4 regions of the Micromonospora sp. C97 genome follow, and region 1 is predicted to be linked to each of the others. Evidence: riboswitches for the same ligand, from Rfam matches in the RefSeq annotation. Region 1 holds a riboswitch; each other region holds the start of a gene.
What was found. A riboswitch is a leader RNA that binds a small molecule or an ion and turns the genes downstream of it on or off. The one in region 1 is predicted to bind cyclic di-AMP.

Region 1 (5,400 bases):
TCACGTGTACGACCCGCACGAGTTCATCGACTCGATCGACTCGGACCTGATCTACTACTGGAACGAGACCGGTGGCGCCAACTACGGCCACACCGACTGGGTCACCGTAGCTACGGGTGACGAGGTGACGCTGGACGCGGGCGTCAGATCACGCTGGATCCAGACCTGCTGATATTCCTCGGCGCCGTTTCGGCGCACCGGGGCGGTCCGGCCTTTGCGGCCGGGCCGCCCGGATCTCGTCGTGGGCCTATCGGCACGGTGTCCGCTCGACCTTCTGGCTACCGGCCCGTGGATGGTCCGCCGGGTGCTCGTGGCCTGAGAAACGTCGAAGGCCCTGGCTGGGACTCTCGTCCTGACCAGGGCCCTTCGCGTGGAGCGGGTGACGGGAATCGAACCCGCACTGTCAGCTTGGGAAGCTGATGTTCTGCCATTGAACTACACCCGCAAGCGGCACCACTGTACCCGAGTCGTCGAGCCCGTGCACCCAGGTACCCCCGCCAGCCGCGGGTGTCCGCATACCGCACAACCCTGGCCGACCCGGGTTGATCCACTCGGCTTGCTGAAAATCGGGGCGTCCGAAGCGCCGGGATACCGCGGTTTCACGGAAACCGAGTTGATCATGCGGGGTGCCGGCGGCGGGCGTACGTACAGCCCGGTGTCGGCTCCGTGAGGACGGAGCCGACACCGATGATCTTCCAGTCGTGGTCAGGCGGCCGTGCACTGGACGTCACGGCTGAGGCGGGTCGGGCGCGTCGGCGGGACGGCCAACGGGGTGGCCACCGCCGACGGGGCGTTTGGGTCGAGCCAGACCCGCACGGCCGGCCGACCCGGCGCGAGGCCGGGAACGCCCGCGATGTGCTGCTCACGGCGGGTAAGCATCGCCACGTCGATGGTGAACTCGAAGAGCCGCCAGTCGACCTGCGGCTCGGCGCGGGCGCTCTGCGCCAGCTGCGCCACCCGGACCGGATCGGTCACCGGACGGGCCCGCCCTGCCACGTATGCCTCGTCGTCGCTCTCCTCGGCCGGGAACGAGTGCAGCGCGTAGCGGCCGTCCCGTTCGAGGTCACGGCGCTTGGGCGAGTCGATGATGAAGCAGAACAGCCCCTCGGCGGTGATGACCGGGGAGACCGGATGGACGCGGGGCCCGCCGTCGGCGCGGACCGTGGCCAGATAGCCGAAGCCCGGCCCGTACTGCTGGAGGAGAACGCGGATCCCGTCGGCGAGTCGGGGCTCGTCGGCGGCGAATTCGGACCAGGAAGCCATGTGAGCATTCTATCGAACAAATGTACGAGCAGCGACCTCGACGCGCTGGTCACCGGCACCGAATCCGGGCACTTTCGGCAACGCGGCTATGGTGGTCCGATGCTGCTCTCCGACCGCGACCTGGTCTCCGAGATCAAGGCCGGCACGCTGGGCCTGGAGCCGTTCGAGCCCACCCTGGTCCAACCGTCCAGCATCGACGTCCGACTCGACCGGCTGTTCCGGGTCTTCAACAACCACCTCTACACCCACATCGATCCCGCCATGCAGCAGGACGACCTGACCTCGGCGGTCGAGGTCCCCGACGGTGAGCCCTTCGTGCTGCACCCCGGGGAGTTCGTGCTCGCCTCGACGCTGGAGGTCATCTCGCTGGGTGACCAGCTCGCCGGCCGACTGGAGGGCAAGAGCTCCCTGGGCCGGCTCGGGCTGCTCACCCACTCCACCGCCGGCTTCATCGACCCGGGCTTCTCCGGTCACGTGACGCTGGAACTCTCGAACGTGGCGAACCTGCCGATCACCCTGTGGCCCGGCATGAAGATCGGGCAGCTCTGCATCTTCCGGCTCTCCTCGCCGGCCGAGCACCCGTACGGCTCGGTGGTCTACGGCTCGCGCTACCAGGGCCAGCGGGGGCCGACGCCGAGCCGCGCCTGGCAGCACTGGCGCACCTGGCCCACCCGCTGAACCACGACGACGAGGGCCCGCCGCGACGGATCGCGGCGGGCCCTCTCGTCACCCGGGTCAGCCCGGTCGGCCGTAGCTGTGGATCGGGCCGTCGTCGACCTTCTTCATCTTGACCGGTTGACCGGCCTGCGAGGCGTGCACCACCCAGCCGCCGCCGACGTACATGCCGACGTGGTGGATGTCGCTGTAGTAGAAGACCAGGTCGCCGGGGCGCAGGTCGCCCCTGCTGACGTTCTTCGTGACGCGGCTCTGCGCGGCGGCGTTGTGTGGCAGCGACACGCCGGCCTTCGCCCAGGCGGCCAGCATCAGCCCGGAGCAGTCGTACGAGTTCGGACCCTCGGCACCCCAGACGTAGGGCTTGCCGATCTGGGCGCAGGCGAACTTGACAGCGGTGCCCGCGCCGCCGCCGGGGTAGCTGCCCGGGCAGGGCGCCGGGCGCAGTGGGCCACCGCCACCGTTGCCGTACACCTTGAGGCGCAGCTTCTGCAGGCGGTCGATCTCTTCGTTGATCTGCTTCTTCTTCGCCGCCAGCTGAGCTTCGGTGCGGGTCAGCTGGGCCACCATCTCGTCCAGCGGCGCCTTCTGCGCGGCCAGCTGGTCGCGCAGGTCGGCGACCTCGCGTACGTCCTTCTGCTGGTTGTGCGCGAAGCGGTCGAGCATCTCGAGCTGGCCGACCACCTCGCTGGGCGACCGGCTGCCCAGCACCGCGTTGACGGTCAACACGTTCTCACCCTTGTAGGCGCGTACGGCCAGGGCGCTGACCTTGTCCATCGCGGCGTCGACCTGGCGCTCCAGCGGGGTGATCCGGGCGGCCAGCGCGTCGGCCTGCTTGCGCTTCGCGGCGAGGTCGGCGCGGGTGGCGTTGTGCCGTTCGATGATCGGTTCGAGCTTGTTCCAGTCGGCGTCGATCTGGCGCTCGATCTCGGCGACCGACGGGTCGGCGTGGGCCGCCGTGGCACTGCCGGTCAGGACGACGGCGACGCCGGCCAGGGCGGCGAGTGCGGTGGTGAAGCGGGACCAGCGTGGGCGCGGCACGATCGACGTCGGGCCGGCTGATGCCGACCGCTCGGACGACGGCCGCGGGGCATGGAGTGCCACCGGGGTTCCGTACTCCTTCTTCCTGACCGCCTACCGGGTTAGCTGACGGGTTCGGGCGGGAAGTCGGCGCCCTACCGCAGTGGCTGCGGATTCACCCCGAGGGACCTGGGTCCCCGGTTCGCTCGGAAACGACTCGGCGGTGTCGGTCCGTTACCGCCCGGGCTGGGCGGAGCTGCTGTCGGCCCGACGAATGACCAGAGTAGAGACGCTTGTTACCGATCCGCAACCCGCACGGCCGTGACACTCCGTACCGATTGGACGAGGTCACCGACCGTGTGTGAAGAATTCTTTCCCCACGCTTCGATAGATGGAAAGGTATTGACCTGACCTCCCGGACGGCGCGATGGTGACCTGACCTCACTCCGCGAGAATCTAGGGGGTTCGATGCACCATCCAACCCTGTCGACGGGCTGGCGCGCACTGCTCGCCGCCGCCGTGGTCGCCGCCGCCACCACGGTGCCACTCTCCGTCGGCCCGGCCGCCGCCGCGTCCACCACCGACCGTCAGCAGCAGTACGCCGCCGCGGCCACCGAGTACGGGGTGCCGACAGTCGTGCTGCTCGCCGTCTCCTACCTGGAGTCCCGCTGGGACACCAACGCCGGCGCACCGAGCACCAGTGGCGGCTACGGCCCGATGCACCTGACCGACGCCCGGCACGTGGCCGCCCTACCCGGGCGCGGTCACCACGACGCCGGTGCCGAGGACCCGCGCGGCGACGACTCGCGTCCCGCCCGGGTGCCCGCGCCCCGACCGGTCGAGGCCCCCGCGCCGTCCACCGCCGCGTTGCAGACCGTGGACGCCGCCGCCACGCTGACCGGCGTCGCCCCCGAGGCACTGCGCACCGACGCGGGCCTCAACATCCGGGGTGGGGCGGCGCTGCTCAGCGCGTACCAACGGGAGCTGGACGCCCCGGTCGGCGCCGACACCAACCCGGCCGCCTGGTACGGCGCGGTGGCCCGCTACTCCGGCGCGGACAGCGCCGACGCCGCCGCGGCCTTCGCCGACGAGGTCTTCACCACCATCGGCGCGGGCCAGTCCCGGGTGACCGACGACGGCCAGCGGATCACCCTGCCGGCCCGCGCGGTACGGCCCGAGCGTTCCTGGTTGGACCGGCTGGGCCTGCGCCGGCTGGCCCGCCCGGACGGGGTGGAGTGCCCCCGCACCATCTCGTGCGAGTGGATCCCGGCACCCTACGAGGCGTTCGGCGACGGGGACTACGGCAACCACGACCTCTCCGACCGGCCCGCCCGGCAGAAGATCGAATACATCGTCATCCACGACACCGAGGCGAGTTGGGCGACGACCCTGCAACTCGTCCAGGATCCGACCTACGTCAGCTGGCACTACTCGCTGCGCTCGGTGGACGGGCACATCGCCCAGCACGTGAAGACCAAGGACGTCGGTTGGCACGCCGGCAACTGGTACGTCAACGCGAAGTCGATCGGGCTGGAACACGAAGGCTTCGCGGCGCAGGGGACCTGGTACACCGAGGCGATGTACCGGACCTCGGCGAAGCTGGTCCGGCACCTGGCGCTGCGGCTGGGCATCCCACTGGACCGCCAGCACATCATCGGCCACGACAACGTGCCCGGTACCGTCGCCTCGACGGTGCGGGGAATGCACTGGGATCCGGGGCCGTACTGGGACTGGACGCACTACTTCGACCTGCTGCACGCACCCCGACTGGACACCGGCACCCCGGCCACCGGGCTGGTCCGCATCGACCCCGACTACGCCACCAACCAGCCGGCGTTCACCGGTTGCGTCACCGCCGGCGTGCCGTGCGCACCGCGCGGCTCCTCGGCGGTGGTGCTCCGGAGCGCACCGTCCGCGGACGCGCCGCTGGTCAACGACGTCGCGCTCCGCCCGGACGGCACCCCGAACACGATGGCCGTGTCCGACCACGGGGCCCGGGCCTCCGCCGGGCAGACGTACGCGCTGGCCGGCCGGCAGGGCGACTGGACGGCGATCTGGTACCTCGGGCAGCGGGCCTGGTTCCACAACCCGCCGTCCGCGCCGACCGCCAGCTGGACCGTCGGCGTCGTGGCCACCCCGAAACCCGGACGGGCCACCATCCCGGTGTACGGACGGGCGTACCCGGAGCAGGCGGCGTACCCGGAGGGGGTGCCGTACCAGACGATCTCGCCGTTGCAGTACACCCTGGCCGCCGGGCAGCGGTACGCCGTCGGCGCGGTGCTGGCCGGCGAGTACTACCGGGCCAGCACGTTCGACGGCTCCTCGCCCGGTGACTGGACGGTGATCCGCGGCAAGAACCGCTACGCGCAGATCCAGTTCGGCCACCGGATCATGTACGTCGACCTCGCCGACGTGCAGCTGTTGCCGTCCCCGGTGGGCGCGCCC
Region 2 (5,400 bases), on a different contig from region 1:
CGGCCGTCGACCTGGCGCAGCCCGGCGTCCACCACCGGGTCGTCCGGCGGCACCAGGCCGGCCAGCCCGGAGACCCGCAGGTAGCGGCGCGCCGCCTCGGCGCGGGTCGCGAACCAACTGATCGGGCGGGCGGCGAGGTCGGCGGCGCGGGTCAGCTCGTCGGGTGACCAGACGGCCTTGATGCCCAACCCGACCACGGCGTCCACCGGCGTACCGGCGGCGCGGGCGGCCAGCGCGAGGCCGACCACCCCGCCCAGCGAATGTCCGAGCACGACGAGCCGGTCGCCGGGCGCCAGGCCGCGCGCTATCCGGTCGGCGAACCCCGCGAACGTGTACGACTGAAGCGGTGCCGCCCAGCCGTGGCCGGCGAGGTCCGGTGCCAGCCACCGCCCCGCCCAGCGCTGCTCCAGCAGAGGCGCCCACGGCAACCAGACGTCCCCGGTCGTGCCCATCCCGTGCAGGAGCAGCAGGACCCGCCCGCGACCGGCTTGACCACCCGATTCATCCACCACGGCCGCAGTCTCCCACGGTTCACGGCCTGGTACGAGAGCCGTCATCCACGCCGCCCCCACCAAAGAATGATCCACTGTAGAGTTCCGGGCCGGACGGACAGAGCCACCTGTCGATTCCGTCCCGAGGGGAGCCACTGTGTACAGGATGTACGGGTCGGCGCTGGTCGCGGCACTGGCAGCCGTCACGCTCGGCGTACCGCACCGGGCGTCCGCGACGCCATCGGACGTGGCCGCACCGAACGGCGCAGCGGTCACGGCGGCCGACCGGGTGCTGCGGGTCTACAACAACAACATCGAGAACCTGGTGGTGAACAACTCCGACGGGAGCTGCACCCGGATCTCCGGACCGGACCACCTGACCTCGATCCTGGTCGACGACGCCGGTCGCACGGGCACCAGCGGCGTGGTGGCGCCCGACATCCTGATCGTGCAGCAGGTGCGCGGCACCGGCCAGGCCGAGGCGTACGCCGACCAGCTGTCGGCGAAGTTCGGCTACCCGGCGGGCAGCTACGGGGCGATCGTGGCGTGGGACGACCCGGAGCCGTGGGGCAGCACGCACAAGTGCAGCTCGCAGTCGCTCGGCGACCTGAAGAAGAAGCAGACCAACGCCATCCTCTGGAACAAGCGCACGCTCAACCTCGCCAGTGGCGACATCTCGAAGTACTGGAGCGCGGGTTGGCTCAAGCCGGGCACGGCGTACGCGAACGGCGCCGGGTGCACGCTGTACAAGCCGCCGAACAGTGACCCGGACAGCACCGACTACTACAAGTGGAAGCGGACCAGCGCGATCGCGGCGCGCTTCACCATCAAGGCGACCGGCACCAGCGTGTTCGCCGCGACGATGCACCTGCCGCAGGAGAACCGGCAGAACGCCTGCGCCGGTGACGGCGACCGGGGCATCGCCAACAGCGGCATCCACCTCGGTGCGGACGCGACCACGCTGCTGAACGCGTCGACGATCCGCGTGGTGGGCATCGACGCGAACCGCACCGGCATCGCCCCCGGCACGCTCAGCGGCTACGGCATGACCGGGTACGGGTCGGCGGCCACCAACGGTTCCAGCAAGATCGACTACTTGTTCGTCAGGGGCAGTGTGCAGTCGTCCGCCGTCGACCACACCGTGGTCGGGACGAAGTCGAACCACAAGGCGTTGTACGGCTTCATCACCTACTGACCGCACCGCCGAAGACGCCGCGGGCGCCGGCCCCTTGTGGGGGACGACGCCCGCGGTCCTCGGCGTGCCCGGGTCAGGCGGAGTAGCCCCGGCTGGTGATCCAGTTGGCCAGGTCGATGGTGGTGATCCAGTACGACGGGTCGGCCGCGTTGGCCGAGTCGGCGATCCGCACGGTGCGACCGTTGTCCTTGTAGCCCACGACGGCGATGTAGTGCCCGCCGCCGTAGGAGTGCCAGCCGCCGTCGGTGTCGGTGGCGTCCCCGACGACGTTGGCCACCACGCCCCGGCCGTCGGTGATGGCCTTCACCACGTCGGCCTGGAGGCGGTCCATCTGCGCCGGGCTGGGCGCGCTGGGGAACATCCGAGTCCGGTACGGGGAGCCCTTCACCTCGGCGTTGAGCACCCGGGTGGTGTCCTCGGCCGAGTTGGTGCCCATCTCGGTGGTGCCCAGCTCGGCGCCGAGCTCCTCCTGGGTGCGGTCGATGCCGGCGGCGCTGAGCGCGTTGCGGGTGGCCGCCGGGCCGCAGTTGTAGTAGGTGTTCTGCGCCTCGTAGTCGTAGTCGAGCACCTTGGTCGCGGGCGGCTTCGGGGGCGTCGGCTTACGGGTGAGGTCGGGGTTGCTCTTGGCCTTCGCGGCGGGGGACGCGGCGCTGGTGGCCGGCGCGGCGGTGGTCGGCGCGGCGCTGGCCGAGGGGGACGCGTCCCGAACGTCGCCACGGGAGGCGGCGACGTCGCTGCGCATCTCGGCGACGGTGGTCGCGGTGCGCTGGTCGGCCGGGGCGTCGTCGGCGGTGGTGAGGAGGGCACCGCCGGTGGTGGCGATGGCGAGAGCCGCGGCGGAGGCGACAACGATCTGGTACGGGCGCTCGGTGGCGAGGCGGCGGAGCTGACGCTGCAGGGTGTGCTTCACGGGGTCCTCCACGGATCGGGGGGAGAGCGGCACACCGGGCCGGACCGGTATCCGGGCAGGCGCCAGCGCGCGGACCGTGGTCCGCGGATGGTGAACCGCTCAGGGGAACGCCCGGCGTGGCCGGGCGGGGAAGGCGATGACCCGGGGGGTCAGCTCACCGTCACTGGACGAATGAGCGGGTGCACCGCCGCGCCGTGGAGGCGAGGGAACAACCGAGGGGTGGAAAGGTGCTGCACGAGGATGGGACTCCTTCCGACACCGCCTACCGGGTTAGCTGACGGATTCGGGCGGGAAGATCGCCCTACCGCGGGCCGTGGCTCGCGGATTCACCCCGGACTTACTGATGGGTCCCCGGTTCGTTGATCACGATTAAGCGGGTCGATGCGGCGTCGCGTCTTGCGATCGGTTACCGCATCGGACAGGACGACAGTACTGGCGGCTCCGCGCCCTGCCAAGCCGGGTTCACCTGCGTAAACCTCAATCGGCGAGGCAATTTCTGCGCGTATTGCCGATGATGTGACTCGATGGGACAACCGGTTACGGGCGCGCCTGCGGGCGACAACCGGACAGGCGACGAAGAACGCGACCATAATCGCGGGAACAATGGCGCGGCTCGTGCCGGACGTCCGATTTCACAATTGCGTGACCGGCCTCACATCACAGATCGGGCTCAACCCGCCCGGGCCGGTCGCCACCGTGCCACGACGGCCGGGCGCAACGCCCCCGCCACCGTCCGGCGGGCGGCCACCGGGTGCGGGCGCAGCCGGGCCGCCGCCGCGTACGCCTCCTCGGCGAGGGTACGAGCCGACTCGGCGGCCAGCTCCGCGTCACGCCAGGCGGCCCGCTCACGGACGGCGGCCGCCTGGTAGTCGGCCAGCCGCGCATCCCGGACCACCCGGCTGATCAACACCTCCTGCTCGACCGGGTGGCGTCGGGGATCCCAGCCGTGCCGGTGCCCGAACACGTCACCGAGCTGCACCATGCTCAGGTCACCCCGCCAGTACGCCGCCATCGCCGCCCGGTGCAGATAGCGCTCCCGGGCCGCGTACTCGGCGGGGGTGTGCGGGGTCCGTGGGGTGGGCAGCGCCCCGGCGCCCGCGAAGCGACGCGCGGCGGTGTCCGCCGCGTCGTACCCGGTCCAGGCCCGCTCCATCTGCTCCTGGGCGCTCAGCCAGGCGGCACGTCTCCGCCTGGCTGTCGTCGCCGCGCCGGCCGCGGCGACGGCCACCTCCTCGGCGTAGCGGCGCAGGTCGGCAGCCTCGGCGGCGGCCACCTCCCGGGCGGTGGGCGCTGCCGGGAGCGGGTCGTCGGCGGGCCGGTCCCGTTCGGGGCGGGCGGCCAGCACGGTGAGCAGGCCCAGGGTCAGCAGGACCAGGGTCGACCAGATGGCGGCGGCTCGCGGCACCTCGGTCACGAACTGGTAGAAGACGGCGGTCTCCATGGTCGGCACCTCGGGGAGAGAGCAGTGCGATGGGGCCACACCGGCCGGCGGGCCACGGCGGGCCACCGGTCGGCGGGTGGGAAGCGGGTGGGGCGACAGGCGCGGCGGCGGGACGATCGTCCCGGTGGCTCAGCGCCGGGGTGGGGCCCGGCAGGCCCGACCGCTCGCACTGTCGACGAGGGGCAGCCGGTCGGACTCCGCCGCGCGGACCGGAAGCACGCCGGTCGCGGTGACGCAGTGCTCCTCGGGGAGCGCCCCGGGCGAGTCGACGGCCCAGGCGGGAACGCCCTCCTCGACGGCGTCCGGTGGGATCGCCGCTGCCGGGCGCGCCGCAGCGTGCGCCCCGACGTGCCGACCGGAGGCCGCCAGCGGCCCGGCGGCGACGGAGGCCGACACCACGCTCGACGGTGGCACCGGGCTGGGCGTCGACGCGGCGGCCGTGGCCGGGCCTGCGCCGAGCGCCAGGGCCGCGACGACGGCGAGGCTGGTCAGCACCCGCGTCGCCCAGCGCGCCACCCACCACAGCGGACAGGTGAACGCGACCGGAAGCACATCCCCACGCTACCGTCACGCCGAGGCGGGCGCACCGACCACGGGCGTGTCGGATCGCGCCGCGCCGACCCGTTTGACCAGGGTGGACGCTGTCAGCGCCGGTCGGCGTACGGTGATCGGCCGTTGGCCAAACCGACCTCGTCGGCGGCCCCCGCGGCCCCGCCCTCGGCGTCGCCGTCACCGGCGGTCGGGGCACCGGCCGCGCGTTGCCGGGGGACGGGCGCCGGCCGGGCCGGACGGCGCGGTGCGAGCCGGCGCATCATCGGGGTCTCGACGAAGCGGTGCAGCAGCCCGGCGAGGATCAGGTTCGCCACCAGGAAGCCGAGCACCACGGCGGGCCCACGCCAGCCCGCGAAGCCGGTCCCCCAGTCCCCGCTCCAGCGCAGCACGCTCGTCATCACCAGCACGTGCACCAGATAGAAGGCGAACGAGACCTCACCGAGCCAGATCAACGGCCGGGAACGCCACGGCGAGCGCCGACCCCGCACGTCCGCGTCAGCGGCAGCGGTGATCACCAACAGGTACGCGACGGCGAGCAACGTGGTCCACAACTCGGCGCGGATCCACTGCGCGGCCGCCACCCAGGTGACCACGAAGATCGCGCTGGCCGCGGCCAGACCCGGCCCGCGCCAGAGCCCTCGGCGCATCAGCTCGGCGGCCACCGCGCCCAACCAGAACTCCAGCGACCGGACCGGCGGGAAGATCTGGGTGAACCACCACCGACTCACCTCCGGCACCAACTCCTGCGCCGGCCACAGCGCGAGGATCAGCAGCGGCAGCGCGACGATCAGCGCCCAGAGCAGCTTCGGCC
Region 3 (5,400 bases), on a different contig from region 1:
CGGGGCATCTCGACCTGGAACAACTCCCCGTCGATGAGCGCCAACGCCGGCTGGTCGGCGCGACTCACCACGACGGTCTCGGCGCCGCCCGCGTGCAACTCGTACATGGCCTGGGTCAGTTCCACGGTGTCGTCGCTGCGGGCGCGGCCGTCGCGGATCAACTCCTCGTGACTCACCTTGAGGAAGAACACCCCGCTCTCCAGCACCGAACCGAGGTGATCGCCGGAGAGGTCGACCACCACCCGGCCGCCGTTCGCGCCGAGGTCGGCGGCGAAGCGTCGGTACAGGTCGGCCGGTACGAGCCAGGGCTCGTTGGGTCCACTGAGGATGCTCACCGAGGCCCGCAGGCCCTCACCGAGGGCGAGGTTGTACAACTCGTCGATCTCATGCCGGCTCAGTGGCTGCCCGGGTACGTCGACGATCTCCTGCCGGGAGCCGTCCCGGCGATCGTGCACGTACCCGCCGCTGCCGGAGTCGCGGACCACCACCTTGAGGTCCACGCCCTCGCTGACCAGCAGCGGCTCCAGCACCTGGCCGATCTCACCACCGAGGGCGGTGCAGAGCACCACGTCGACACCGAGGGAGATCACCATCCGGGACTGCCAGACGCCCTGCCCGCCGGGGTGCAGGTGCAGCTCGGGGTGATCGTTGGGCTGGTCAACGGTCACCGTCAGCTGTGGAGTGGGCGCGAAGACCATCACGTGCCCGCTCATCGGTTGTCCCCGTACAGGTGGCCGCGCTCCGGCATCTTCGGAAGATTTCGCACTAACTGAGCTTAATGGGGCAGATGGTGGCGGCTCGCCGCATCGGCCCGGCCCGGCGCGGCGTCGGGTGCGATCGGGCGTTGCCAGCCGGACATCGGTACGGGACGATCGGGCGACCAACGGCGGCGGGAGACGGTGTGCTCAGCAGCGATACCTTCAGCTACACCGTCCAGGCCCGGAGTTCACCAGCCGAGGCCGCGGCGCTGCTCAGCGACCTGACCCGGCAGGGCGAGCTGCATCCGCTGATCGTCCAGGTCCGCCGGGTGCCGCCCCGGCCCGGGGCCCGGGCCAGCTACACGATCAACGACCGGTTGGTGGCCGGCCCGCTGCGCTTCCGGACCACGTACCACGCGGACGTGCTGATCAGCGAGACCGACGAGATCGTCATGGTGGCCCGCCAGTGGCCGGCGACCACGGTGCGCAACCACACCCGACTGCGCGCCGAGCCCGACGGCCTGGTCCGCATCGACGTGGAGATCACCCTGACGGCGCCGACGCCGCTGTTCCGGTACGCGTTCCGCCAGGCCCGAGCCGCCCACCTCGCCCTCGCCACCCGGCTGGGCGCAGCCCTCGACCGCACCGGCGAACCCCCACCGCCCTCGGCCTGACCCTCCGCCCCGCCCTGCGCCCCCGCCCCGGCCCGCCACCCCGCTTCATGATCGTGCTCAATCCAGGATGTAGTGGCCTCCTGTCGCATCGAGGCCACTACATCCTGGTTCGAGCGCGATCATGGGTGGGCGCCGGCCACGCGCGATCATGGGTGGGCGCCGGCCACGAGCGTCATGGGTGGGCGGGGGTCGTTAGGGCCGTGCGGTGGCGCGGCCGCGGCCGGCGACGGTGGCTGCGGCGGTGCGTCGGCGGCCCCACGGCTTGTAGGTGGAGAGCACCGTCGCGATGATCATCAGGCTGGTCGACACGGCCGGCGCGATGACCAGGTCGGCGCGATCCCGGGCGGGCAGGGCGGCGCCGACCGCTCCGGCGTGGCGCAGGTTCGGGGTGAGCAGGAACAGCACCAGCCCGACCATCACGGTGGTGAGCACGAGCTTGACCAGCACCCAGCGGTGCCGCAGCAGGCCCCACGGGGTGAGCAGCGAACTGGCCACTCCGATCAGCCAGACCAGGACGCTCAGCGGCGCGAACAGCACCGTGCCGATCAGGGCCGTGACCGGGTAGACCACCGCCGGGTCGGCGCCCCGCTGCACGGCGATGCCGAGGGTGAGCAGCACCAGGTCGGTGCCGAGCCAGCCGAGCGAGGTGACGAGGTGCAGGGTGAGCAGCGCCTTGCGGGTGGTGGGTCGGATCCGAGGCATACCGCGATGCTGCCCGCCGGCCCCGGCCGGGTCGTCCGCCGAGCGACGACATCAGGGGTACGCCCGGCGACGTAGCCGGCCCCGGACGCGGGTGATGCCTGTGAGTCATCACGATGACTCACAGGCATCTCCACGCGTGGGTCAGTAGACCGACAGGTGTACGTGGTTGGTGTGGTCGGTGGACGGGGTCCCGTGCGCCCCGCTGTACGACTTCCATCCGCTGCTGGGCAGCCAGATCTGCTTGTACCAGATCACGTAGAGCACGGCGAGCCGGTCCGCGTTGCGGATGAAGTACGCGGCCAGGTTGTTGCCGTAGGTCTTGTCGCCGCCGGTCGCGGCTCCGCCGAAGCCGCCCTTCTGTGCGGCGAAGTCGCAGGCCCGGCCCTTCGGGTGCTCACCGGAGCCGCTGGGGCGGTGGCACGAGACGTACCGGGTGAAGCCCGCCGCCTTGGCCTGGTTGAGCGCGTGCAGGGTACGGGGGGTGATGCAGCCGCTGGCCGGCGTGGGGTCGTTCACGCTGCACGACTCGGAAGGCCAGGAGCCGTCGGAGTTGCGCGGCGCGGCCGTCGCGTTGGCGGTGGAGGTGCCCCGGTTGGAGCCGGTGTCGGCGGTGCTCTGTGTCTTGGGTGTGGTGGCCACGGTCAGGGCCCGTTCGGCCTGTTCCTTGCGCTTGGCCATCACCGCGACCTGCTTGCGCTGTTCAATGATCTCGCCGTCCAGTGCGACCCGGGTGCGGGTGGCCTGGTCCTTGCTCTTCAGCAGGTCGCGCAGCACCCGGTCCTCGTTGGCGGCCACCGCGTCCAGGGCGGCTGCCCGGTCCATGAAGCCTTCCGGGGTGCTGCTGTTGAGCAGCGCCGACATCGCGCCGAGTCGTCCGGTCCGGTACGCCACCTCGGCGATCTCGCCGACCTTGCCGTTGCGCTGGTCGATCTCGACCTCGATGGTCTTCAGCTGGGTGGTGAGCTGCTTCTGCCGTTGTACCGAGGTGTCCAGGGCTCGCTTGGCGTCCAGGTAGCCCTTGCTGGCCGCCTCGAGTTGGGCGCGCAACGCCGGGGTGCCGCCCTCCTCGTCGGAGTCGGGTGCGGCGGCCCGCAGGCCGGTCGGGGGAGCGGCCGAGGCGGTGCCGGCCGGAAGCGCGACGCCGAGGGCGAACATCGCGACGATCAGGGCCGCCAGTCGGGCGGCGGGTGGTCGTGCTGGTGCCACTGCGCATGTCCTTCCGTCAGCCGCCGACCGGGTTAGCTGACGGGTTCGGGACGGAAGATCCCTACCGCTGACGCGGATGCACCCCAGGAACATGGTTCCCCGGTTCGCCCGGTTGGGCGATTAGGCGGCGACCGCCACCGGCGCCGGGAGGCGCCGCCTGGTGGAGGCCGGGACCGAGCCTACCGGTGCCGGTGGGGCCGCTGCAGCCAATGTGACGGACGGTGCGTGCGTCACCACGGAAAATTACCTTAAAAGTGAGCAATGCTCCGAAAAGGTCGTCACCACTCGATGGAGCCACACGCGCCGGAGGCGGCGCCCGGCTCGATCTGCAACGTCGCGTGTTCGATGCGGAAGTCGTCGTGCAGGGCCGTACGCGCCGCGGTGAGCACCGCGCCGACCTCCGCCCCGGGCGCCATGGTCAGGTGTGCGGAGGCCACCTCCATGCCCGAGGTGAGCGTCCAGACGTGCAGGTCGTGCACCTCGACGACGCCGGGCACCGCGGCCAGCCGATCGTGCACGGCGGTGACCTGGAGGTGCTCCGGGGCGGCCTGCACCAGGATGCGGATAGCGGCGCGGGCCAGCCGCCAGGTGCGCGGCAGGATGAACACGCCGATGGCGACCGCGACCAGGGGGTCCGCCCACCACCAGTCGGTGACGGTGATGAGCAGCGCCGCCCCGATGACGCCGACCGAGCCGAGCAGGTCACCGAGCACCTCCAGGTAGGCGCCCTGGAGGTTGATGCTCTCCCGGGCCCCGGCGCGCAGCAGGGCGAAGGCGGCGATGTTCGCGAGCAGACCGAGCACGGCCACCGCGAGCATCGGGCCGGCGATGACCTGGTGCGGGTCGCCGAACCGACGGATCGCCTCGATCACCACGTAGATCGCCACGCCGGAGAGCAGGACGGCGTTGGCCAGCGCGGCGAGCACCTCGAGCCGGTAGAGCCCGAAGGTGCGCTGCGGGTCGTTGGTGGCCCGCCGGGTCGCCGTGATCGCGGCGAGCGCCATCCCGATGCCGAGCACGTCGGTGAACATGTGCCCGGCGTCGGAGAGCAGGGCGAGTGAGCCGGTGTGCAGGGCGGTCACCGCCTCGACCACCATCAGGGTGGCGAGCAGCCCGAACGCCGCCCAGAGTCGACCCCGGTGCTGGTGTGCGGCATTGGCGACGGACCCATGGTGGTGGTCATGACCTGCGCCCACGAGATTCACCTTCCGCCGCCGGCCGGGACCCGGTCAAATGTATGCTCACATCGCTATGTGTGCAAGTGTACGGGTGATGCCTCGCGCTGGCGGCGGTCCGCGCAGGTCAGCCGGTCGGGTCGATGGTGGTGAGCCGCTGGGTGGCCCGGGAGAGCGCCACGTACAGGGTGCGTACCCCGGCGCCCGGATCCGCCCGGATCTCGCTCGGGGCGACCAGCACCACCGCGTCGTACTCCATGCCCTTGGCCTCCAGGCTGGTCACCACCTGCAACCTGGGCGCGCCGAGCGCGCCGAGCCAACCGGCGACCTCGTCACGGCGGGGGACCGGCGTGATCACCCCGACCGTGCCCTCCACCTCGGCCAGCAGGCCGGCGGCGGCCTCGACGGTCGCGGTCTCCAACCCGGCGGCCGGCACCACCAGCTCGACCGGTTCGACCCCGGTGGAGCGGACGGCGGTCGGCAGCGGCAGGTCGGGGTAGAGCCGGCGGATCTCCGCCGCCGCCACCGCGAAGATCTCCGACGAGTTGCGGTAGTTCGTGGTCAGCGTGAACTCGTGTCGCTTACGCCGGCCCAGCGCCTGGTCCCGGGCTCGGGTCAGCTCCTCCGGGTCGCCGGTCCACGCGGTCTGCGCAGGGTCGCCCACCACCGTCCAGGAGGCCAGCCGGCCACGGCGACCGACCATCCGCCACTGCATCGGCGAGACGTCCTGCGCCTCGTCCACCACCACGTGCGCGTAGTCCCGGTAGTCCTCCGGCCGCTCCCGGGCCGCCGCGCGGGCGGCCCGCTGCCGTTCGCCGAGGGTGCTCAGCTCGCGGACACCACCGGCGAGCTGGAACGGATCGCGTCGCGCCTTGGCCGGCTGCGCGGGCTTACCGAGCAGCGCGTCCAACTCGTCCAGCAACGCCACGTCGGCGATGGTCAGCC
Region 4 (5,400 bases), on a different contig from region 1:
CGCCGACGGTCCGCATCCGTTCCAACGCCAGTCGGTCCTTGACCAGGATCCCGGACCGCGCGGCGAGCGCGGTGGAGAGCGCGACGACCAGGGGGATGGCGAGACCCAGCGCGTGCGGGCAGGCGATCACCAGGACGGTGACCGCACGGACCACCGCCTCGTCCGGCTGACCGAGCGCGGTCCAGACCAGCACGGTCAGCACGGCGGTGCCGGTGGCCAGGTAGAACAGCGCGGCGGCGAACCGGTCGGCCAGCAACTGGGCGCGCCCACCCGAGCCCTGCGCCTGCGCGACCATCCGCTGGATGCCGGCGAGGGCCGTCTGCTCACCCACCGCCTCGACGCGTACCCGGATCGCCGAGTCGGTGGCGACGGTGCCGGCCACCACCCGGTCGCCCGTCGACCGGACGACCGGTCGCGACTCGCCGGTGATCATCGACTCGTCCAGCTCGGCGCCGCCCTCGACGACCCGACCGTCCGCCGGCACCCGACCTCCCGGCCGGACCAGCACCACGTCGCCGATCCGCAGACCGGCCACCGGCACCGCCTCGACCCGACCGTCCGCCGCCACCCGTTCGGCCTCGTCCGGTAGCAGCGCGGCCAACGCCGCCAGCGCCCCCCGGGCCTGCCCGATGGCCTTCATCTCCTGCCAGTGCCCGAGCAGCATGATGGTGACCAGCGCGGCCAACTCCCACCAGAAGTCCAGGTCGAACGCGCCGACGCTGGTCGCCAGGGACGCGGTGTAGGCGACGGTGATCGCCATCGCGACCAGCAGCATCATCCCCGGCGCCCGGTCCCGCACCTCCCGGACCGCGCCGACCAGGAACGGCCAACCGCCCCACCAGAACACCACCGAGCCGAGCACCGGGCCCACCCAGGACCGGCCGGGCACGTCGTCCAAGGCCAGGCCCAGCTGGTCCGACACGAGATGACTCGTCAGCACCACCGGGACGGTCAACACCAGGCAGACCCAGAACCGGCGGCGGAACATCGCCGGATCGTGCCCGGCGTGCTTGTCGTGCCCGGAATGATCGGAATGCCCGGCGGGCCTCTCGTGCGGCACCGGTCCGGCGTGCCGATGGTCGGGGTCGGACGGCGACGGAGCGGGCATAGCTCCAACATGCCGGTCCGAGGGCCGCCACGCGAGCGATTCGGCCACCGACACTCCGCCACGACCTGCGACCCCGCCACCGGCTGGCTAGCATCTCCCCCGATGGCCCTCCGGATGCCGCCGCACAGTCGGGCACTGTCGCCGCCACGACGTGACGTCGGCTCCGACCGGCCGGGCCGAGCACTGACCGTCCGTGATCAAGCGGTCGTCAGGCAGCGAATCGTCCCGCCGACCGCCGCGTTTCCACCGAAACGGTGAACCGCCCGGCTCGCTGACCCGTACCCCGCACCGGATCGTTGGGAGTCTCGCCTTGGGTTCCGACCACACCCGCCCGGCTCCGTCCGCCCCACCGAGGGTGCGACGGATCCTCGTCGTGACGGTGGTACCCCTCTTCGTCGCCACCGTGCTCGCCGCGGTGCTGCTCTGGCCGCGCGGCGGGTCACCGCAGACCGACGGCGGCGCTGACGTGCCGCGCTACCCCGGCACTGTCACCCGGGTGGTGAACGAGCCGTGCCCGCCGGCGCCGTCGGTCCCCGAGGGCACCCCGAGGGTCGGCAACGGACGGTGCGGCACCGTCGACGTCCGGGTGGACGACGGGCCGACCGCCGGCCAGCAGGTACGGACGCCGGTGCCGGACGGTCCCGGCGCACCCCGGGTCGAGGTCGGCGACGAGGTCATCCTGGTCGAGCTGACCGATCCCACCGATCCCAGCACCAGCAACTGGAACATCGCCGAGCACCAACGCGGCACCCCGATGATCTGGCTGGCGGTGGTCTTCGCGGCCGCGATCGTCGCGTTCGGTCGGTGGCGGGGTCTGGCAGCGCTCGCCGGACTGGCCGCCAGCTTCGCCATCCTGCTCACCTTCGTGCTGCCGGGTATCGGTGCCGGCAGGTCACCCCTGCTGGTGGCGGTGGTCGGCGCCGCCCTGATCATGTTCGTGGTGCTCTATCTGACGCACGGGGTCACCGCACAGACCTCGGTCGCCGTGCTCGGCACCCTGGGCAGCCTGGTGCTGACCGGCGTACTCGCCACCATCGCCACGGCCGCCACCCACCTCACCGGCTTCGGCAGCGAAGACGCCACCACCCTGTCGATGTTCCAGGGCGACGTCGACCTGCACGGACTGCTGCTCGCCGGGATCATCATCGGATCGCTCGGGGTGCTCGACGACGTGACGGTCACCCAGGCGGCCACCGTCACCGAACTGGCCAACGCCAACCCCGGCCTCACCCGGTTGCAGCTGTACCGGGCGGCCACCCGGGTCGGCCGCGCGCACATCGCCTCCACTGTCAACACCATCGTTCTGGCGTACGCGGGCGCGTCGCTGCCCCTGCTGCTCCTGCTCACCGCCGACGCGCGACCGATCGGGCAGATCCTCACCAGTGAGTTCCTCGCCCAGGAGATCGTCCGTAGCGCGGTCGCCACCCTCGGTCTGATCGCCGCCGTGCCGCTGACCACCGGGCTGGCCGCGGTGGTGACCGCCGCCGGGCGTACCGACGCCGTGCCGCCGGCCGACGCTCCCGCCGCGCGCCCCCAGCCGGACCGCAGCGAGGCACTCGCCGCCCTCAGCTCACCGCGAACGGCCGGCTCCAACGAGCCGGACCGGCAGCGGGCCGCACCCCCACCCGAGGCCGCCGACCGGTGGCCGGAGTCGAACAGGAGCACGGATACGGCATGGTGACACTCCTCAGCGTGACCAGATCGGGCAACCACCCTGAGAACCACGTCACTGGTCACTCAACGCTATGGCGAAATGACGCTTTTGGTCGGCATCCAGGCGTAGCTCAGCCGGTCGACTCTCGGGTAACCTCGCTGCCGGTCACCGATGAAGGCGCGAAGCGGCGCCTGCGGTGCCACCGCCCAATCGCCAACCGGCGAGCCGGGGACCCAGGTACGTGGGGTGAATCCGCGTCAGCGGTAGGGGCCGCTTCCGCCCCGAACCCGTCAGCTAACCCGGTCGGCGGTCGACGGAAGGGAACATTGTGACGGCACCCCTACGCCGCTGGTTGACACCCGTGGTGGCCGTGATCGCCGCACTGACCGTGTTCGCCGGGCCACTCCCGGCGCACGCCGCCCCGACGAACCCCACACCGTCCGGGCACGAGGAGGACGGCGAGCCCAAGCTGCTCAACGACGTCATCGAGCAGGCCAACCGCGACTACTCCGCCGCCAAGTCCAAGCTGGACAAATCCAAGAAGCGGCAGAGCGAGTTGGCGGCCGAGGTCGACCGGGCCAACGCCGACCTGGCCGCACTGGCCCCGCAGGTCGGGCAGATCGCCGCCCAGGCCTACCGGACCGGCCGGATCGGCGCGATCGCGATGCTGCTGGAGAGCGACGCCCCCGACTCGTTCGTCCAGCGCGCCGCGGTGCTCGACGAGATGAACATGGTCAACGAGAAGAAGCTCTCCGAGGTCAACGAGGTGAAGGCCCGCGCCGAGCAGGCCAAGCTGGCCCTCGACACCGAGGTCCGCGAGCAGCAGAAGCAGACCGCCCTGATGGCGAAGCGGAAGAGCGAGGCCGACAAGGCGCTCTCCCTCGTCGGCGGCAAGGGCTTCACCGGCGGCCTGGTGGACGCCACCTCCCCGGTCGCGAAGATCGGCCCGGGTCGCACCGCCGACGGCGACTGGAAGCCCCAGTCGTGCAGCGAGAACGACCCCACCACGTCCGGCTGCGTCACCCCCCGCACGCTGCACGCGTACAAGGAGGTCAAGCGGGCCGGCTTCAACCGGTTCGTCGGCTGCTACCGCCCCGGCGGGCCGTGGGAGCACCCGAAGGGCCGCGCCTGCGACTGGTCGCTGCAGAAGAGCGGCTTCTCCCCGTGGCACAACAACGACACCCGGACGTACGGCAACAACGTCGCCGCGTTCCTCATCCGTAACGCCGACCGGCTCGGCATCTACTACGTGATCTGGAACCGGCAGATCTGGTTCCCGGCCACCGGCTGGAGTTCGTACAGCGGGCCGTCGAACCACACCGACCACGTCCACATGTCGCTGCTCTGACCCGTACGACCCCGGTTGAGGGCCGTTCCGCGTGACGCGGAGCGGCCCTCGTCATGTCACACGGTGGCAGGGGCAGCCGGGTCGGCCGGGGTGTCCAGCGTCGCGAAGCCAGCCGGCACGGCGGCAACCGGGCGTACCGCCCCGGCGGCCAGCCGGTAGGACATCCCCACCACCGCGCACCGCCCCCGGGCCACCTCGTCGGCCAGCACCGGGGACTGCCCGAGCAACGTCTCGACGGTCTGTGCGATGTGGATGTCGACGATGCCGTCGATGTCGTCCACGCCCTCAGCCTCGGCCCGGCGAAGGCTGGGCAGCACGGCGTCGACCACCGCGCCCAGGTGGCCGCTCGGCGCGGTGCCGGTCGCGGCGGACTCCCGGGCGGCCTGCACCGCACCGCACAGGTCGTGACCGAGCACCACCACCAGCGGAGTGCCGAGCACTGTCACCGCGTACTCGACGCTGCCGAGCACCTCCGGGCCGGCGGTGTGCCCGGCCGTGCGGACCACGAACAGGTCACCCAACCCGCGGTCGAAGATGATCTCGGCGGCCAGCCGGGAGTCGGAGCAGCCGACGATCACCGCGAACGGGTGCTGCCCGTCGGCGACGGCGGCCCGGTGCCCGGCGTCCTGGTTGGGATGGTGTGGCGCGCCGCCGACGAAGCGTCGATTGCCGGCGACCAGTTCGGCGTACGCCCGGCTCGGCTCACTGAGCACTGGCGCTCGATCGGTGGTCCGCTGCGTACCCGGCTGACCACCGGCGTTCCCGGCATGACTCATCCCGCACCTCGTCTCGACGCATCTCACCTGGTCAGACCGACTTTCCGCCGACCGGGCGGCGGGCGCTCAGTCGCGCTCCACCGTCACACGCACGCTAAGATGCGTCAAGGTATGCGTGATTTAGATTTCATACGTTGACCCCGGTCGCCCCCTGGGCAACCCTCCCAGGGCGGGGCGGACAAGACTCTCCGCGAGCAGGCGGACATCCGGAAGGGCGGTCAACGATGGCGAGCACTGTGACGGGCGACACCGACGGCGGGCGGAACTGGACGTTCCTCACCAATCACGGGCACGTCCTGCTGGCCATCGCCCGCAATCCCACCGCCCGGCTACGCGACGTCGCGGCCGAGGTCGGGGTCACCGAACGCGCCGCGCAGGCGATCGTGGCCGACCTGGAGGCGGGCGGCTACCTGCACCGCACCCGCGTCGGACGACGCAACGAGTACACCCTCAACCCGGCCGGCCGGTTCCGGCACCCGGCCGAGGCCGACCGACAGGTCGGCGACCTGCTCGC

Region 2: linked by a shared signal. The riboswitch ahead of KBX26_RS12775 (C39 family peptidase) and the one ahead of KBX26_RS33070 (NlpC/P60 family protein) in region 1 are both predicted to bind cyclic di-AMP.
Region 3: linked by a shared signal. The riboswitch ahead of KBX26_RS11805 (hypothetical protein) and the one ahead of KBX26_RS33070 (NlpC/P60 family protein) in region 1 are both predicted to bind cyclic di-AMP.
Region 4: linked by a shared signal. The riboswitch ahead of KBX26_RS06495 (hypothetical protein) and the one ahead of KBX26_RS33070 (NlpC/P60 family protein) in region 1 are both predicted to bind cyclic di-AMP.

What each region holds. Positions count from the first base shown of each region.
Region 1 is NZ_JAGPXU010000019.1:41,400-46,799, reverse strand. Features, by position in the region: gene KBX26_RS22470 (DUF11 domain-containing protein) at 1-172, shown strand, start outside; tRNA gene KBX26_RS22465 (tRNA-Gly) at 372-445, opposite strand; gene KBX26_RS22460 (pyridoxamine 5'-phosphate oxidase family protein) at 706-1,263, opposite strand; gene dcd (dCTP deaminase) at 1,363-1,941, shown strand; gene KBX26_RS33070 (NlpC/P60 family protein) at 1,999-3,039, opposite strand; cyclic di-AMP (ydaO/yuaA leader) riboswitch at 3,053-3,188, opposite strand; gene KBX26_RS22445 (N-acetylmuramoyl-L-alanine amidase) at 3,424-5,400, shown strand, end outside.
Region 2 is NZ_JAGPXU010000007.1:69,005-74,404, reverse strand. Features, by position in the region: gene KBX26_RS12785 (alpha/beta fold hydrolase) at 1-512, opposite strand, end outside; gene KBX26_RS12780 (hypothetical protein) at 649-1,686, shown strand; gene KBX26_RS12775 (C39 family peptidase) at 1,760-2,608, opposite strand; cyclic di-AMP (ydaO/yuaA leader) riboswitch at 2,841-2,982, opposite strand; gene KBX26_RS12770 (hypothetical protein) at 3,267-4,037, opposite strand; gene KBX26_RS12765 (hypothetical protein) at 4,167-4,589, opposite strand; gene KBX26_RS12760 (acyltransferase) at 4,682-5,400, opposite strand, start outside.
Region 3 is NZ_JAGPXU010000006.1:148,246-153,645, forward strand. Features, by position in the region: gene KBX26_RS11790 (1-phosphofructokinase family hexose kinase) at 1-713, opposite strand, end outside; gene KBX26_RS11795 (SRPBCC family protein) at 902-1,372, shown strand; gene KBX26_RS11800 (hypothetical protein) at 1,565-2,074, opposite strand; gene KBX26_RS11805 (hypothetical protein) at 2,216-3,280, opposite strand; cyclic di-AMP (ydaO/yuaA leader) riboswitch at 3,286-3,417, opposite strand; gene KBX26_RS11810 (cation diffusion facilitator family transporter) at 3,559-4,476, opposite strand; gene KBX26_RS11815 (AAA family ATPase) at 4,583-5,400, opposite strand, start outside.
Region 4 is NZ_JAGPXU010000003.1:30,361-35,760, forward strand. Features, by position in the region: gene KBX26_RS06485 (copper-translocating P-type ATPase) at 1-1,108, opposite strand, end outside; gene KBX26_RS06490 (YibE/F family protein) at 1,419-2,789, shown strand; cyclic di-AMP (ydaO/yuaA leader) riboswitch at 2,956-3,086, shown strand; gene KBX26_RS06495 (hypothetical protein) at 3,091-4,110, shown strand; gene KBX26_RS06500 (carbonic anhydrase) at 4,167-4,886, opposite strand; gene KBX26_RS06505 (MarR family winged helix-turn-helix transcriptional regulator) at 5,111-5,400, shown strand, end outside.